3 regions of the Nostoc sp. DedVER02 genome follow, and region 3 is predicted to be linked to each of the others. Evidence: predicted binding sites of a transcription regulator. Region 3 holds the regulator's gene; each other region holds the start of a gene.
What was found. Region 3 encodes HrcA, which represses chaperone genes, less so after heat shock. Its sites were predicted from a motif close to TTAGCACTCNNGANTCNNGAGTGCTAA; they were not measured.

Region 1 (3,286 bases), on a different contig from region 3:
GTCAGTAAAATTATGCTTAAGCAGCGATCGGGGCGAATTATTAACATTACCTCCGTTGCGGGGCAAATGGGCAACCCAGGTCAGTCCAACTACAGCGCCGCCAAAGCAGGTGTAATCGGCTTCACCAAAAGCGTTGCCAAAGAACTGGCTACTCGCGGCATCACCGTTAACGCTGTCGCCCCTGGCTTCATCGCCACCGATATGACCAGCGATCTCAACAACCCCGAAGATATTCTGAAATTTATACCCCTCGGTCGCTTCGGCCAGCCCGAAGAAGTTGCTGGGATGGTGCGCTTCCTCGCTGCCGATCCCGCCGCTAACTACATCACTGGACAAGTTTTTAATGTTGATGGCGGTATGGTAATGGCGTAAATAGTTTAAGCAATCAATAAATACAATTGCTCTGAATAAATAATTTGAGATTTTACATAAATAGGGGCGCACAGCTAGTTGTGCGCCCCTATTTATATACAAATATATACAAATAATTTTGGATAATTTATTTTTTGGAGTGCTGCTTCAACAAAATCTAAAATCTAAAATCTAAAATTCAGTCGTAAGCTGTCGCGCCTACAAGTTGCCTCATAATCTTTTAGGCAAAACCTGTAAACCCTCTCCTCTGCTCCCCTGCTGTCTCAATGTGCAAATTAAAAACACAACAGCTTAGTATACATACACCACAGAGAAAAAACCATAGTAGGGCTAGCATTGCAATGCCAACCCTACAAGCAACTAAGGTTGTTGGCGTATCCTTTGCCAGACAGTAAAACCCAAAAGAATAATAATACTACTGGCGGTAGCCAGCATCACAGCCAAACTCATGCCTTGTATTCTCATCGCCAGCAAATTAAAAAATAAGGTAATTGACCAAAGTGTGAACGCAGCATGGCGCTGGGAGAGTCCCCAAGCAAGTAAGCGGTGATGCAGATGATCTTTGCCAGGAGTACTCAGAGGGTTATTTCCAGCTAGTAACCGCCGTACAAATACTTGGGTGGTGTCTAGCACTGGCAACAATAGAAATAAAACTGTGGGAATTAGGGCATAAATTGTGTTTTGTTGTAGTTTGCCTAAAATACTAGTTGCTGCCAGCACATAGCCAAAAAAATACGCTCCGGCATCACCCATAATAATCCGTGAAGGATGGAAGTTATGGCGCAAAAAGCCTAATGCAGCACCTCCCAAGGCTGCAAGTACCAAAATTGCCGCCGCACGATTGTTAAATTGGGCTGCAACCCCCAATAAACTCATGGCGGTAATAAAGCTGATTCCTCCTGCCAAACCATCCATTCCATCCATCAAGTTGATGGCGTTGGTAATCCCTACTACCCACAGTACTGTCAGCGACATAGACAGAAGTGAGTCGATGGGAGTCCCAAACATAACTTTGACACTGATACCATTAGCTACCAACAAAAGTGCCGTGACGATTTGTGCCCACAATCGAATAGAGGGCGGTAAGCCGAACTGATCGTCGATAAAACCCACAAGGACTAATATCGAACCCCCCAACAGAATAGTGAGCACCTGAGCCAATACGTTTTGGAGTTCGATCGGTCGTAAAAGGCTAGCTAATACCAGCGCGGCAATTACACCCGCGTAGATAGCCAGCCCCCCTGCATTGGGTAAAGGTTCTCGATTGAGTCGCCGAGCGTTGGGTTGGTCAGCCCAACCTACTCGCAAGGCGAATTTGCGGACTGTCGGAATTGAACGCCACGTTACAAGCCAAGCCAAGAGAAACGTAAATACTACTGCCAACCAGCCGGTGCCGCTAGGGTCGGCAATACCAAGGTATTTAAGGGAGTTGTCTAGATTCATCTCCCAATTCAAGCATTACTGCCAGTATCTAATATGAGCATCACCTGTATATTAATCAATTTTTTATTTTTTATTTCCATTTGTAACTTTAGAGATTAGCACTCTTGCCCTGTGAGTGCTAAATTGTCTAATGGAAGCGCTAGAGAAATAAAACATGGCGAAAATTATTGCATTTGACGAGGAATCGCGGCGAGCTCTAGAAAGGGGTGTTAACGCCCTTGCCGATGCCGTAAAAATCACCTTGGGGCCGAAAGGTCGCAATGTCCTTTTAGAGAAAAAATTTGGCGCACCTCAAATTGTCAACGATGGTATCACTGTTGCCAAGGAAATTGAATTAGAAGATCCTTTGGAAAATACTGGTGCAAGACTCATTCAGGAAGTAGCCTCAAAAACTAAAGATGTGGCTGGGGATGGTACTACTACCGCCACAGTTTTAGCACAAGCCTTGATTCGGGAAGGTTTGAAGAACGTCGCGGCAGGTAGTAACCCAGTTAGCTTGAAACGCGGGATCGACAAAACTGTGGAAGCACTGGTAAAAGAAATTGCCAGGATAGCCAAGCCAGTCGAAGGAAGTGCGATCGCTCAAGTTGCCACTGTCTCTGCTGGTAACGATGAAGAAGTTGGCCAAATGTTAGCTCAAGCAATGGAAAAAGTCACCAAAGATGGTGTCATTACCGTTGAAGAATCCAAATCCCTCACCACTGAACTAGAAGTAGTTGAAGGGATGCAGATTGACAGAGGTTATATTTCTCCCTACTTCGTCACCAACAACGAGCGGCAAATCGTAGAATTTGAAAACGCCCGAATCTTGGTGACAGATAAAAAAATCAGCAGCATCCAAGATTTAGTACCAGTTTTGGAAAAAGTCGCCCGTTCTGGTCAGCCCTTGTTAATCATCGCTGAAGATGTCGAAGGTGATGCTTTGGCAACTTTGGTAGTGAACAAAGCGCGGGGTGTACTTGCTGTGGCTGCAATCAAAGCGCCTGGATTTGGCGATCGCCGCAAAGCTTTGTTAGAAGATATTGCTATTCTCACCGATGGGCAATTAATTTCTGAAGAAATCGGTTTAAGTTTGGATACCGCTTCTTTAGAAGCGCTGGGAACTGCCCGCAAAATCACCATTGACAAAGAAAGCACCACCATTGTAGCTGGCAGTGTCACCAAGCCAGAGGTACAAAAGCGGATTGGTCAAATTCGCAGGCAGTTGGAAGAAACCGATTCTGAATACGATCAAGAAAAACTGCAAGAACGCATCGCCAAGCTTGCTGGCGGTGTGGCAGTGATTAAAGTGGGTGCGGCAACCGAAACCGAACTCAAAGACCGTAAACTGCGGATTGAAGACGCGCTGAACGCTACTAAAGCTGCCGTGGAAGAAGGTATTGTTCCTGGTGGTGGAACGACTTTAATTCACTTAGCTAAGACAGTAGAAGCGATTAAAAACAGCTTAGAAAGCGAAGAAGAAAAAATTGGG
Region 2 (3,286 bases), 110 kb from region 3:
ACATCGAAGGGAACCTGGATACGGGAACCGTTTTCGCCTCCTTTAGCTTGGTGTTCTTTCCAACGGATAGTTTGTTTCAGCGAGGACTCAACTTGGGCTACGAGTTCTTCTGGTTCAAAGGGTTTGACCATATAAACATCAGCACCTTTATTCAGACCCTTAACTCGGTCTGCACTTTGTCCCTTAGCTGAAAGGAAAAGAACCGGAATCCAGCTGGTGCGTTCGTTTTGCCGGACTTGTTCCACAAAAGTATATCCGTCCATTTCCGGCATCATCACATCGCAGATAATCATGTCTGGAACATCTTGCTCTAAAATTTCCAGAGCTTCACGTCCATTTTCGGCGGTGATGACTTCGTATCCCCGGAATTCTAAGTAATCCTTCACCAGCAAGATGAGGTTAGGGTCATCATCAATCAATAGAAGTCGTTTGTGATCTTTCATGCTGGGCTCTTTCATAGCAGTGGCACTTGTCGCGCTTCGGTCCATCAAAGTCTTGAATATTTATCCTCTATGGTGGGTTATTTCGAGATGTGTCCTTTTTCCTACTTAACTTGCCTTTGCTGTCTCGAAGCCTCAAAAATGCCGAGCATTTTTAAGAGACTAATAGCTCGATAGCAAAAGTCCAGCAAGGATACGTATAGCAGTAGTATCTATAATGCGCTATTATATATCGCATTGAAAGTGACGGGCGAAAAAACACTGATTAAATAATAATCCTTCTGACTCACAAGTAAGTATTGGCTTAAAGATGACCCTACCTTAAAACCAACCCGCACTTTCTTAAACCTTACTGCTGTTCCATATCCTTCAATTGTTAAGCCTCTATGAGGTGTTCACAAGAAACTAAGGAAGTTTCTGGCAAAGAATGGTTTCAAAATACATATTCTTCTACCACCTTATTGCCTATCTAAGTGTTCTTGGATGATCTGCTCAATAACTTCCAGGTTTGCTTGGCGATACCAGACACCATCAATGTAAACCACCATTATGAGTTTAGAACAACAAACGCGCAAGCCGTTGGCTTTAGTTGTATAGACGCATAAGGAATAATTCTGTTGCGACTTATCAAGTTTTAAGTCTTTAAGTCGCTCTTTTAAGTATTCCCAGGATTCCAGACTAGCTGATTTTGAGCAGCAATTAGCAATTGTCTGGTCAGCGCAAATAAAAATGTGTCGCTGAATTTTTGCAAGTCCTAAACTTTCTACACCATTACTCAGGCCTTATATTCTAGAGACTTAGTGGCTTTTGGGATTTGATGGCTTGACTGGATCACTGTATTGTTACTTATCGGGCGGCTCCCTGATTACAGTTCTATAACAATTTCCAAGCTTTGCAAATAAAGTTGACTGAAAAGGGAATGGAAAATTGGGAAAACTCTTCATTACTCTCAACTTCCTTTAACCATATAAAAGTATACGTAACTTACGAAGCAGAACCCGCAGAGTAAAAATAATTAGGCATTTGTACTTAAGTAGAACGATGCTCTTATAGTTCGGGAACCCGTACTAAAGAAATTCTTGCCATTAGATGCAACTTTTCGGTAAATTAGCACTCAGGGGTTGAGAGTGCTAATCTCTGGAGAAAATAATTATGGCAGCTTTATCTTTAAGCGTTTCTACAGTTAAACCTTTGAGCGATCGCGTTTTCGTAAAAGTGAATGCTTCAGAGGAAAAGACCGCAGGTGGTTTGTATTTGCCCGATACTGCCAAGGAAAAGCCCCAGGTAGGGGAAGTAGTGGCCCTTGGCCCTGGCAAGCGTAACGATGATGGTAGCCGTCAGGAATTGGAAATTAAAGTCGGCGATAAGGTGCTTTACTCCAAGTACGCTGGTACTGACATCAAGCTCGGTACCGAAGAATATGTACTGCTTTCTGAAAAAGATATTTTAGCAGTTGTTGTTTAGTGGTCATTAGTCATTGGTCATTAGTCATTAGCCAATGACAAAAGACAAATGACGAAAGACAAATGACGAAAGACAAATGACAAAAGACAAATGACAAAGGACAACTAACAATTATGGCAAAGCGCATTATCTACAACGAAAACGCCCGTCGCGCCTTGGAACGAGGCATTGACATTCTGGCTGAGGCTGTAGCTGTTACCCTTGGCCCCAAAGGTCGTAACGTAGTCCTAGAAAAGAAATTTGGCGCACCGCAAATTGTTAATGACGGTGTAACGATCGCTAAAGAAATCGAATTAGAAGACCACATTGAAAACACTGGTGTAGCTCTGATTCGTCAAGCTGCTTCTAAGACCAATGATGCTGCGGGCGATGGTACCACCACTGCCACCGTTTTAGCTCATGCGATCGTTAAAGAAGGCTTGCGGAACGTTGCAGCTGGTGCTAACGCAATTTCCCTGAAGCGTGGTATTGACAAAGCTGCCAGCTTCCTGGTAGAGAAAATTGCTGAACACGCCCGTCCAGTAGAAGATTCCAAAGCTATTGCCCAAGTTGGTGCGATCTCGGCTGGTAATGACGAAGAAGTTGGTCAGATGATTGCCCAAGCAATGGACAAGGTGGGCAAAGAAGGCGTAATTTCCCTAGAAGAAGGGAAATCTATGTTCACCGAGTTGGAAATCACTGAAGGGATGCGCTTTGACAAAGGCTATATCTCTCCCTATTTTGCCACCGACGCAGAACGGATGGAAGCGGTTTTTGATGAGCCTTTCCTCCTGTTGACTGACAAGAAAATTGCTTTGGTACAAGACCTTGTACCAGTATTAGAGCAAGTAGCTCGTGCTGGTCGTCCTTTGGTGATTATCGCTGAAGATATTGAAAAAGAAGCTTTGGCAACCTTGGTAGTAAACCGTTTGCGCGGTGTGCTGAATGTGGCTGCTGTTAAGGCTCCTGGCTTTGGCGATCGCCGCAAAGCACTACTAGAAGACATCGCCGTTTTAACTGGTGGTCAACTAGTTACCGAAGATGCTGGTCTGAAGCTAGATAACACCAAGCTGGATAGCCTGGGTAAAGCTCGCCGGATCACCATTACCAAGGACAGCACCACAATTGTTGCCGAAGGTAACGAAGCTGCTGTTAAAGCTCGTGTCGAACAGATTCGTCGTCAAATCGATGAAACCGAATCTTCCTACGACAAAGAGAAATTACAAGAACGTCTTGCTAAACTCTCTGGTGGTGTTGCTGTAGTAAAAGTTGGTGCAGCCACCGAAACCGAAATGAAAGACAAGAAACTGCGCCTAGAAGACGCTATCAACGCTACTAAAGCTGCTGTGGAAGAAGGTATTGTTCCTGGCGGTGGTACAACTCTGGCTCACCTTGCTCCCGAC
Region 3 (3,286 bases):
TTAGTCAACCCATGAACCAGATTAGTGTACAAGAACTCGCACAACGTCTTTCCTCTGGTGATGGAAGTATACAGCTAGTCGATGTGCGAGAACCAGAAGAATTGGCGATCGCTAACATTGAGGGCTTTGTCAACCTACCCTTGAGTCAATTTGCCGAATGGGGACATGAAATACCTACCCTCTTCAACCCTGAAGCTGAAACCCTTGTGTTATGCCATCACGGTATCCGCTCTGCCCAAATGTGCCAGTGGTTAATTGCTCAAGGTTTTACAAATGTGCAAAATATTTCGGGTGGTATTGATGCTTACTCTGTCTTAGTAGACCATTCAATTCCCCAGTATTAGCTTGCGTTTAGGTGCATTACTCAGATGGAACTTAATTCCATCTGGCTTTTGATATTGTGAGAATAGTACTAAATTAACTTAGAAACTTGCCAGAAAAGCTTGTAACTTTCTACAGTAGTTACATAACTTACTGAACTTTCCGACCTAAATCTTAGCTAAGATAGCCGCAAAAATACGTATACAACAATACTTTTATAAGTGTAGAATCATGCAAAAATAAGGCGGAAAAAGATGTTGTATCAAACTATCAGCTTGCGCTGCAAAGCCTAGATTCTATTTAGAGCGCACTTTTAAAAAATGGTGTACATGAACCTTAAAATTAGCGATCGCAATATAATTGTATAATTTATTATCTTAATAAATTATTAATACTCTTCGTTTTCAATCAAATCTACAAATTTTCCAGAATTTGATTAAAATTTGCCTCTAGCAAAAGATGTCCTATGGAAGTCCAGTTAACAAATCGACAACAGCATATACTTTGGGCAACAGTACGTCACTACATTGCTACGGCAGAGCCTGTTGGTTCAAAGGCTTTGGTCGAGGAGTACGATCTAGGCGTAAGTTCAGCCACAATTCGCAATGTAATGGGCGTTTTAGAAAAGTCTGGATTACTTTACCAACCGCACGCCTCTGCCGGACGAGTGCCTTCAGATTCAGGTTATCGCATTTATGTTGACCAGCTAATTACACCTTCTCTGCGTTCGCGCAGCGTGTCGCAGACAGACGCTCGTAGCTTGCTTCCCCAAAGTGGTACGGAAATAGGACGAGAAGTAGAGATGGCATTGCAAAAGCGTCTCCAGTGGGAAGATTGGAGTTTGGAAACGCTACTGCAAGGAGCCGCACAAATTTTAGCAACCTTGAGTGGTTGTATTAGCTTGATTACGATGCCGCAAACGACAACAGCGCTATTGCGACATCTGCAATTAGTGCAAATTGAAGCTGGGCGGATCATGTTAATTGTTGTTACCGATGGTTACGAGACACATTCCAAGTTGATGGATTTGTCACCAATACCAGAGGAAACACAACGGGATTCGGAGGTAATCGATCGCGAGTTGCAAATTGTTTCTAACTTTTTGAATACCCACTTGCGGGGGCGAAGTCTGCTGGAATTAGCCAACCTCAACTGGAGCGAACTAGATCAGGAGTTCCAACGCTACGGGGAATTTCTGAAAAATTCAGTTGCCGAATTGACTCGTCGCACTCATGCACCGACAGCAACCCAAATTATGGTTCGGGGTGTGTCAGAAGTTTTGCGCCAGCCGGAATTTTCTCAGTTACAGCAGGTACAAACGATTATCCACCTGTTGGAAGAAGAACAAGACCAACTATGGCGATTAATATTTGAAGAACCAGAGCTTGAGGATGTGGGTAAGTCAAAAGTAACCGTTCGCATTGGCGCAGAAAATCCATTAGAACCGATCCGCACCTGTACTTTAATTTCTTCCAACTATCGCCGAGGTTCAATACCAGTAGGAAGTGTGGGAGTTTTGGGCCCAACGCGCCTAGATTATGAAAGCGCGATCGCAGTTGTGGCATCTGCTGCTGATTACCTCTCAGAAGCCTTCAGTTATTTCAATCCTTAAGGTAAGGTTTAGAGATAAGCTGCTACAAGTCTAAATGAGTGAATAATGCGATCGCAGGCAGATAGGCAATTTGTAGTGGCAAAATCAATAATTAATCCTACTTAAATCTTTCATGGTTAGAAAAATCGCCTTTGGCTTCCTGTGGTTAGGATTCACTATCTATGCTTTTTTCCTCGCTCCTCCTGAGCAACCCGGTACATTCGAGTTAATTAAAAACCTTTCTACTGGACAGTGGCAAGGTATTAACCCGTTAGTCATAGCACTATTTAACCTCATGGGTGTCTGGCCTCTCATCTACAGTGCAGTGGTGTTTATTGATGGCAGAGGACAAAAAATACCTGCTTGGCTATTTGCTACAGCCTCTTTTGGAGTCGGAATGTTTGCCTTGTTACCCTACCTAGCCCTTAGAGAACCAAATAATCAGGTTGTCGGTAAAAAGAATATCTTACTCAAGCTGCTAGATTCTCGTGTGACTGGGATTGCGTTGACTGTAACCACAGTTATTTTAGTTGCCTACGGCTTAAAAGGAGGAAATTGGGGCAGTTTTGTGCAACAGTGGCAAACAAACCGCTTTATCAATGTAATGAGTTTAGATTTTTCTCTACTTGGCCTTTTATTTCCAGCTTTGCTAGGGGATGATATGGCGCGTCGCGGTTGGAAAAATCCACAGATATTCTGGCTAATCGCGTTGATACCGCTATTTGGGCCATTGATTTATTTGTGTGTGCGTCCACCTCTACCAGAAGTCGGTGTAGAAACAATACCCAGTCAGCAGCCAGTTGCAAATTAAAGCACTTTTTAATTCGTAATTAAAGAGTGTAAGGGCAATTCATGAATTGCCCCTACCTGAGAATAATGGTTTTGATTTTAGTTATTTTTTGCGTAAGTCTCAGAGGATGTCCGAAAAGTATGTCCAATCAACAAGAAGCTTTAATTTATAACTCCTGAAAGCGGATGCAACATTGTTAAATGAAAGCTATGTCTAGTTTCCGATTTCAGATACCGTTCTTGCAAAGGTTGCCACTGCTGCCACGACTGGTAACGATTTTCTGTTAATAAAGTAGCAAGAGTAGGTAACTCAGTCTTAATTTCTGATTTGAATACATTTGTCAGCCAATCGGTTAATACCGCACTATCTTGCATCGTACCCAAAATTTCTTGGATATTTTTCACTTCTGTCATATAAGATGCGTAAGACTCACCATATAAGTCAGTAAATAATTCCATTTGGTAACGGATACGTTTAGCTTCTTTTCGCAAACTATGAAGAATTTCCCCTTCTTTTGTCAATTGCTGTTCAATTTTTTTTGGTTCCCAGTTATGCTTAACTTTTATTTCTGATTCCACAACTTG

Region 1: groL (chaperonin GroEL) is a predicted target of HrcA. The motif match lies at 1,911-1,937, and genes of this name have one in related genera.
Region 2: groES (co-chaperone GroES) is a predicted target of HrcA. The motif match lies at 1,548-1,574, and genes of this name have one in related genera.

The regions. Positions count from the first base shown of each region.
Region 1 covers NZ_JAVRCP020000039.1:32,424-35,709, forward strand. The annotation lists gene fabG (3-oxoacyl-[acyl-carrier-protein] reductase) at 1-372, shown strand, start outside; gene RMZ41_RS26530 (MraY family glycosyltransferase) at 733-1,815, opposite strand; gene groL (chaperonin GroEL) at 1,970-3,286, shown strand, end outside.
Region 2 covers NZ_JAVRCP020000006.1:46,688-49,973, forward strand. The annotation lists gene RMZ41_RS09380 (response regulator transcription factor) at 1-488, opposite strand, end outside; gene groES (co-chaperone GroES) at 1,593-1,904, shown strand; gene groL (chaperonin GroEL) at 2,018-3,286, shown strand, end outside.
Region 3 covers NZ_JAVRCP020000006.1:153,978-157,263, forward strand. The annotation lists gene RMZ41_RS09820 (rhodanese-like domain-containing protein) at 12-344, shown strand; gene hrcA (heat-inducible transcriptional repressor HrcA) at 788-1,933, shown strand; gene RMZ41_RS09830 (DUF2834 domain-containing protein) at 2,046-2,723, shown strand; gene RMZ41_RS09835 (CHAD domain-containing protein) at 2,864-3,286, opposite strand, start outside.